Regions from separate parts of the Polycladomyces subterraneus genome, predicted to be linked through region 1. Evidence: riboswitches for the same ligand, from Rfam matches in the RefSeq annotation. Region 1 holds a riboswitch; the other holds the start of a gene.
What was found. Region 1 has a riboswitch for lysine ahead of NWF35_RS05245 (amino acid permease). Riboswitches for the same ligand answer to the same signal wherever they lie in the genome.

Region 1 (4,453 bases):
CGAGGAACACCCGGATTATATCTTTTTCACCGGCTCAGTGCAGACGGGAAAAATCATTCAGCAGGAGGCAGCCAAACGATTAATCCCCACCACACTGGAATTGGGCGGGAAAGATCCGATGATTGTCTTTGCCGACGCCAACCTGAACAGGGCAATCAAAGGTGCGGTGTGGGGAGCGCTCACCAACTACGGTCAGGTATGCATGTCGGTGGAACGGATTTATGTGGAGGAGCCCATTTACGACACCTTTGTGGAAGCACTGAAACGGGAAGTAGCACGACTGCGATCGAATGGCTCGGACGAAACTGATCTCGGTACCATGACAACCGAACAGCAAAAGGAGATCGTCCGCCGTCAGGTGGAAGACGCGGTCGCAAACGGAGCCAAACTGGTCAGCGGCATCCACCCCCGGGACTGGCCGGAATCTGGCGACCTCCGCATTCAACCCATCATCCTGACGGGTGTGGACACCCGATCAGCTGTCATGCGCGAAGAAACATTCGGACCAGTCATCTGTGTATTACCGTTTCGGGACGAGTCAGAGGCCATCCGTGCGGCCAATGATTCTGTCTATGGATTGAGTGCCAGCGTGTGGACGAATGACATCGAAAAAGCCCGCCGGGTGGCGCAATCATTGGAAACAGGAAGTGTGGTCATCAATGACGTCGTCCTTTCCATCGCCAATCCGTACCTCCCGTTCGGAGGAGTGAAGGAAAGCGGGATTGGCCGTTATCACGGCGATGAGGGATACCGAATCTTTTGTCACGAAAAATCTCTGCTGATCGACCGCGGTTGGTTGCCCTCGGAGGTTCACTGGTTTCCGTATCAAAACAAGCTCATCCCCTTCCGCACACTGGTGGCCAACCTTTATGGTCGGAAACGGTCGTTTTTCCGGTTTATCCAATCCTACCTGACGTTACTGGCAACGTCTTTGCGTAAATCCGGATCAAAAAGGGGATGAAACGGGATGGTGCAAACCCGGTTTCTGCGGGAGTTTTTCGGCCATCGCGACATCTTGGTCACCTGTATCGTTTTCGCCACCTGCGTCGCATTCACCCTGCCTCATCTCAATCAAGGAGCTGTTTGGGGAGCGTTGGTGCTCGGCATGGTGTTATATGCACTCAGCGAGTACTTGATTCATCGCTTCTTCTTTCATCTCCCGCCACCGAAAACCCCTTGGCTGTTGTGGTTATTGCAACGGTTGCACTATCACCATCACAAAGACCCAGACGACCTTCGCCTGTTGTTTTTGCCGATATGGTACAGTTTTCCTCTGGTGGCCACAGTCGCCGGCATTGTGTACGCCGTATCGGGGGATACCGTCTTCACTGTCGCGTTTACCACCGGGGTGCTGGGTTATCTCTTATATTACGAATGGTGTCACTATGTGGCACACCGTCCCATCCAGCCGATCACACCCTGGGGACGTTGGCTAAAAAAGATGCACCTGTGGCACCATTTTAAGAACGAACAGTATTGGTACGGGGTGACCAACCCGGTGTTCGACATGGTAATGGGGACATTCAAAAATGAGCGGGAAGCTGATCAAAGTGACTCCGTCCGCGATTTGGAAAAGCAGTCCACCCGGTATAACTAGGACATGTCTGGTAAATCCGTGAGGGGCAAATGTTTTCCCAGGTGAGCCCTATTTCACGGCTGGGCTTTCAGATGGATGAAAATTCCATTGTTTTGACGCGATCATTTCGTTATACTCATGAACGAGTTGACAATGGAATAGCCTTCTCCATCTCGCCGCGGTGAGATAGAGGTTGCGGCTTTTATGAGTAGGCCGGTCGAGCTTCAGGGACAGCGAGGAAGCCGGTTGAAAGGAAAAGCCGCCGAAGTCCGCGCCGCATGCTCTGGGCGCGCGGGCTGGGCCTGTTTCCGAACAGGAACAGGACTGTCACGTCTGGTCGTTGAAAGCGGACGTGGAGCGCTATCTTGGCGGAAGGTGATACGGGTATTCAATGCCGTCGAGCCTTTCGACGGCATTTTTTATTATAAAAGGAGTGTGAACACATGAAAGTCACTTCAAAACCATCTTTGCAAGCGGAAGATTCCAACCGTCTGCAACGGCGGTTGCGTTCCCGACAATTGACCATGATTGCCATCGGCGGTTCGATTGGTACCGGTCTGTTTGTGGCCAGCGGCAATTCCATCCACACGGCCGGTCCCGGCGGAGCGTTGTTGGCCTATTTGGCGGTCGGGTTCATGGTGTACTTTTTGATGACCAGTCTGGGGGAAATGGCGGCGTTTCTCCCCGTCTCCGGATCGTTCAGCACTTATTCGTCCCGCTTTGTTGATCCGGCGTTGGGTTTCGCCATGGGATGGAATTATTGGTATAACTGGGCAATCACCATTGCGGCCGAGCTGTCCGCGGCGACGCTGGTGATGAAATTCTGGTTTCCCCACAGCTCATCTTTTTTGTGGAGTGCGCTGTTCCTGGCGCTGATGATCGGATTGAATCTCCTTTCCGTCAAGGGTTACGGGGAATCGGAATACTGGTTTTCACTTATCAAGGTGATTACCGTCATCGTGTTCATCGCCGCAGGGTTGTTAATGATCTTCGGTATCATCGGCGGACAGAAAATCGGTTTCCAAAACTGGCACATCGGAGACGCACCATTTCACGGTGGTTGGCTGGCCGCACTCAGCGTGTTCATGGTTGCCGGGTTCTCATTCCAAGGGACAGAAGTGATCGGGGTAGCCGCCGGGGAAAGCGAAAACCCGCGGGTCAATATCCCCAAAGCGGTACGGCAGGTCTTTTGGCGTATTCTGTTGTTTTATGTGCTGGCTATTTTCGTCATCAGTCTGCTGATCCCGTACACCGATCCCAGGCTGGTGGACAGTAGTGTGGAAAATATCGGCGTAAGTCCGTTCACCATCGTTTTTGAAAAAGCGGGACTCGCCTTCGCCGCTTCGGTCATGAACGCGGTGATTCTCACCGCCGTACTCTCCGCCGGCAACTCGGGGGTGTACGCTGCCACCCGAATATTGTGGCATATGGCCAAAGAGGGACAAGCCCCCCGCTTCTTATCCAAGGTCAACGCCAAAGGAGTACCGGTCAACGCTTTGATTGTGACGTCTTTGGTCGGGGCAACTGCTTTCCTGGCCTCTGTGTTCGGTGACGGAACCGTGTATGTATGGCTGCTCAACGCCTCCGGATTGTCCGGGTTTATTGCTTGGTTGGGCATTGCGATCAGCCACTACCGGTTCAGGAAGGCGTACCTCGCCCAGGGACGGGACTTGCGCGATTTGCCTTACGTCGCTAAGTGGTATCCGTTTGGTCCCATATTCGCCTTCGTCCTGTGCGTCATTGTTATCGCGGGACAAAACTACGGGGCGTTTACCGGTGACCATATAGACTGGTACGGGATCCTTGTGTCCTACATCGGTTTACCGCTGTTCCTACTCTTGTGGCTGGGTTATAAATGGGTGAAGAAAACACGCGTCGTACCGCTGTCCGAATGCCGATTTGACGAAGACAACACAGTTTGAGAAGATGGGATTGAGAGTCTTATCATGAAAGGATGATCGCAACGTGTCCCAAGCACAAATCGGTGTGATCGGATTAGCCGTTATGGGCAAAAACCTCGCACTTAACATAGAAAGCAAAGGATTCTCCGTCACTGTCTACAATCGTTCGCCGGAGAAAACGGAACAACTTCTGAAGGAAGCCGCCGGCAAACGATTGAGCGGGGCATTCAGCCTGGAAGAGTTCGTCGGCATGCTGGAGCGGCCACGTAAAATCATCCTGATGGTAAAAGCGGGCGAGCCCACCGACCGCACCTTGGAACAATTGGTTCCGTTGTTGGAAAAAGGGGACATCGTCATCGACGGCGGCAACGCCTATTTCCAACACACGATCCGCCGCAGTCGGGAGCTGTCAGCCCGCGGCCTCCATTTTATCGGTGCGGGTATTTCCGGTGGGGAAGAGGGAGCACTGAAAGGCCCCGCCATCATGCCAGGCGGTGACCGTGAGGCCTTTGCCCAAGTGGAACCGATCCTGACCGCCATCGCGGCCAAGGTAAACGGGGAACCCTGTACCACCTACATCGGTCCGGACGGTGCCGGTCACTATGTGAAAATGGTGCACAATGGCATCGAATACGGTGACATGCAACTAATCGCCGAAGCCTACCACCTCATGAAGGACGTGCTTGGCCTCAGCAACGAGGAGTTGCATCGCGTATTTGCCGAGTGGAACAAGGGCGAGCTGGACAGCTACCTGATCGAAATCACGGCGGATATTTTCACCAAAGTGGACCCGGAAACCGGCCAATCGCTGGTCGACGTGATCCTGGATACAGCCGGTCAGAAGGGAACCGGCAAATGGACCAGCCAAAGCGCGCTGGATCTGGGTGTTCCGCTGTCCATCATCACCCAGTCGGTCTTCTCCCGCTTCCTCTCGGCGATGAAAGTGGAACGGACACGAGCCGCCCAACTGTTGCGC
Region 2 (4,453 bases), on a different contig from region 1:
AGGCGGCTGAATTCGGCAGGGTCGGTATCCCCCGGACTGCGCGCCTGGTTTAACAATGCGTCCATCCGTTCGATGAAGAATTCAGCTCGGGCCACTTCTTTTTTCTCCCGGGGGGACAAATTGTCCGTCAGAAATCGCGCGTGATCCCCCAACACCTGCAGCCAAAATCGATGTTCCCACCAGGCTGACCTCGTCCGTTCCCCATGACCCATCTGAAACCCTCCTTTCTCAGCCAACATATGAGCTGAGAGGCTTGGGTCATGCCGAGCGGTTTCATCTAAGAGGAAGATCCGGTACAATCAGATTACTTGGGCCAAAATGATGGGAGGATGTAGGATGGCAGAACGGAAACGCCAACGCCTGGACAAGATCTTGTCCAACATGGGATACGGTACACGCAAGGAAATCAAGAAACTGATCAAAGCGGGATATGTGACAGTCAATGGCGAATGGGCGGATGATCCTGGTATGCATGTTGATCCGCATGATGATGTGATCGAAGTGGATGGCGAACGTGTCATCTATCGCCGGTATATCTATTTGATGATGAACAAGCCGCAGGGGGTGTTGTCCGCCACCGAGGATCGGGAAAGCGCGGTGGTGGTGGATTTGCTTCATCCTGAGCACGCCTTTTTTGAGCCGTTTCCGGTGGGCAGGTTGGACAAGGATACGGAGGGCCTGCTTTTGCTGACTAATGACGGCAAACTGGCGCACCGACTGCTGTCTCCTAAGAAACACGTACCGAAAACGTATTACGCGGAAGTGGAAGGAGCGGTGACCGATGCCGATGTCGAAGCGTTCTCCCGTGGCGTAACATTGGACGATGGTTACCGCACCCTGCCTGCCGAACTGAACGTGTTGCGATCGGGGCCGAAATCCGAAGTGGAACTGACCATATATGAAGGCAAATACCATCAGGTGAAACGCATGTTCCAGGCGGTGGGAAAGCGCGTCACCTTTTTGAAACGCATTGCCATGGGACCGTTGCCGTTGGACCCGAGCTTGGAGCCGGGAGAGTACCGTGAGTTGACCGAAGAGGAAGTAGCGGCGCTGAAAGGAGCGGAATCCGGCTCTCAGGCGTGATGAATGGGAGGAATGACGAAGATGGTATGGCCTGTGTCCGTTAAAGGAGTGCTGACGGATAGGCAAAAACGAGTTTGTTTGTTGCAAAACGAACGGGATGAGTGGGAGTTGCCCGGCGGCAGGTTGGAACGGGGAGAAACGCCCGAAAAGTGTTTGAAACGAGAAATCAGGGAAGAACTGGGTATTCCGGTTGACGTGGAAAGACTGCTGGATGTGTGGGTGTATGAGGTACAACCAGGGGCTGAAGTGTTGATCGTAACGTATCGTTGCCATTGGGATGGGAAGGATATTCCTCGAATCAGTGACGAACACACAGCGATGGGATGGTTTGACCGCGGGGAAATCAGTGGATTGCGCATACCGGAAGGATATTTGCGGGCGATTTTTTCAGTGCAGGGTGTTTCACCCAAGCGATCTTGAATAAACATGCAACGAAACGATTGGCAAAATCTCCGTTTTGTGTTACAATGCATGAAAACCTTGAAAACAACTGAATCTAAAAAGTTTTCCTCACTGCACACATGTGGAGTAGAGGTCGCGGAGCTTCAAGAGTACCTGTCGGGAGGGCCGGTTCCCGACGATCGGCAGGGAAAGGGGAGTCCGCCGAAGTTTCTCTCCTGGCCGGAAGGGGAGGAGCTGGGGTTGTCGCCGAACAGGGGCAACACTGTCACGGGAACGCATCGCGTCCCGTGGAGCACTATCTCACAGGGGACAGGTGAGGCTGGAAGAGCCGCGTGCATACACATGGCGACAGCTGTCATCTCCGCTGTCGCCTTTTCGTATACCGCGCATCCCCTGCAATCACGAAAGGCGGGAGAGGAGCCGATTGAACCGATGGGTATCGTAGTACAAAAATTTGGCGGGACATCTGTAGGCAGTATCGAACGGATTCGCAATGTGGCACGAAGAATCAGGGAAGTCCATTCCCAAGGGCACCAGGTGGTGGTCACCGTCTCGGCGATGGGCAAACAGACGGATGAGCTGGTGGCGCTGGCGGGGCAGATCACTGACGACCCCTCCCCGCGGGAGATGGACATGTTGCTGACGACGGGCGAGCAGATCTCGATTGCCCTTTTGACCATGGCATTGCACGAGTTGGGTTTGTCCGCGCGTTCTTTTACCGGATGGCAGGCGGGTATGGTGACGGACGCCGTGCACGGGAAAGCGCGCATCAAGCGGATCGACACGGAGAAGATTCGTCAATGTTTGGATCGCGGTGAAATCGTCGTTGTTGCCGGATTTCAGGGCATCAGTGAGGACGGGGAGATCACCACGCTGGGTCGCGGAGGCTCGGATACGACTGCTGTGGCGTTGGCTGCGGCGTTGTCTGCCGATTATTGCGAGATCAATACGGATGTACCTGGCGTGTTTACGACTGATCCGCGTATTGTCCCGCAAGCGCGGAAGTTGGATGAAATCTCGTTCGATGAAATGCTGGAGCTGGCCAATTTGGGAGCGGCGGTTCTCCATCCTCGTTCCGTCGAGTGCGCCATGAAACACAATGTGCCGTTGGTGGTCCGTTCCAGCTTTACCGAGGAGCCGGGAACTTGGGTAAAGGAGAGTGTCACGATGGAAGATACGTTGCATGTGCGCGGCATTGCCTATGATCTCAAAGTCGCCCGGATCAAGGTGCTGGGCTTGCCTAACCGGGTGGAGACGTTGTCTCGGTTGTTCGGTCTCTTGGCCGACGCCCACATCAATGTGGACATGATTGTGCAGAGCGAACATGACGCTGAAGTGATCGATGTGGCTTTCAGTGTGGGAGAAGACGAGTGGAAGCAGGCACGGAATGTGATCGAGCAGAACCGCGAGACGCTCGGATATGTCAAAGTGATCTCGGAAACGGGATTGGCCAAGGTTTCCGCTGTGGGTGCAGGCATGGTCACCAATCCGGGTGTGGCGGCACGGATGTTTACGGCTTTGACGGATGCGGGTATCCGGATCAAAATGGTAAGCACATCCGAAATCAAAATCTCTTGCGCGATTGCACGGGAACGCGCGAAAGATGCGGTTCGTGAATTGCATACCGCATTTGGTTTGGATGTGAATATACAACAAGAGGTACCGTCGACTGTGGGTGTGTGACGCAGTTCGGACGGAGACTTGCATCCGGCGAACAGGTACCGTCGGATCTCTGCCGGTAAGGGTGGCCTGTTTCCCTCGAGCGGACCTTTGAACGAAAGTGAAAGGAGCATGAGGGAAACGGGCATACCCAAATAAAAGGATTGATCAGAGACATCCAGTGTGCGTCTGACAAAGGGTGAAATGGAGGGAACCCTTTCCCAAGGGGGAGAGACTTCACCGCGTGTGAACAAATCGGGAAAGAGGAGCCGCCCAGTTCGATCTATTGATTTACCAGACAGGCTCTTAGTACTGATACTTCCAATCGGAAACATCATCACTTTTTTCACTGACATCCCAACGTGAAAAGGGATCGGAGGTTGGTTTGATCACGGGGCGTTTCCCGTAGGTCACTCGACTTATCCGGTTCCTACTTTCGTTGGGATGTATTCATTTGTGAAATAAATTGAAAATTGAGTAGAGGGGAAGGATTTTTTCTATTGGGACGGAATATAGTAAAAGGGACAGTGTAGGTTGTTCGCCTAGTTGCGGACAGGTTGTCCAGTGTTTTCTTGTTTTGCTCATCTTATTCTAATTGGAACGGATGATCCGTTCGCGATCGCAAGATTCAAGGGGGTTTGTCTATGAAAAGATGGGTGGCAACAACAACCGCAATCCTTATGGTACTCAGCATGGTGTTGCTGGCTGCTTGCGGTAAGGATAGCAGCAACGCCATGGCTGAAAAACAGGTACTTAACGTCGGTTATATTACAAGCGAACCACCAGCACTGGACCCGTTGAAGGGAACCGATGAAATTTCCGATTTGGTTATGCGGCATGTTTTGGAAGGGTTGGTCCGTCTGGATGAAAACGGAAATCCCATTCCCGGTATTGCCACCAAATGGGACGTCATGGACGGTGGGAAAAAAATCATTTTCCACCTGCGTGACGCCAAATGGTCCAACGGTGATCCGGTCACCGCACAGGACTTCGAATATGCGTGGAAGCGGATGCTAGACCCGAAAAACGCGGCGGAGTACGCTTATCAGTTGTTTTATCTGAAAAACGGCGAGGCGTACAACTCGGGCAAAGCCAAAGCGGAAGACGTGGGAGTCAAGGCGTTGGATGACAAAACGTTGGAGGTTACCCTCGAATCTCCAACTCCGTATTTTATCCCGCTTACGGCCTTTCATGCGCTATTCCCGGTTGATAAGAAAGTGGCCGAAAAAAACCCGAACTGGGGAACCGATGCCAAAACCTATGTCGGCAATGATCCTTTCCTGCTCAAAACGTGGGTGCATGACAAGAA

Region 2: linked by a shared signal. The riboswitch ahead of NWF35_RS01610 (aspartate kinase) and the one ahead of NWF35_RS05245 (amino acid permease) in region 1 are both predicted to bind lysine.

The regions. Positions count from the first base shown of each region.
Region 1 is NZ_JANRHH010000023.1:1,535-5,987, reverse strand. It holds gene NWF35_RS05255 (aldehyde dehydrogenase family protein) at 1-961, shown strand, start outside; gene NWF35_RS05250 (sterol desaturase family protein) at 968-1,597, shown strand; lysine riboswitch at 1,756-1,947, shown strand; gene NWF35_RS05245 (amino acid permease) at 2,020-3,498, shown strand; gene gnd (NADP-dependent phosphogluconate dehydrogenase) at 3,542-4,453, shown strand, end outside.
Region 2 is NZ_JANRHH010000012.1:14,768-19,220, forward strand. It holds gene NWF35_RS01595 (DUF2935 domain-containing protein) at 1-212, opposite strand, end outside; gene NWF35_RS01600 (pseudouridine synthase) at 337-1,083, shown strand; gene NWF35_RS01605 (NUDIX hydrolase) at 1,105-1,503, shown strand; lysine riboswitch at 1,605-1,791, shown strand; gene NWF35_RS01610 (aspartate kinase) at 1,918-3,168, shown strand; gene NWF35_RS01615 (peptide ABC transporter substrate-binding protein) at 3,789-4,453, shown strand, end outside.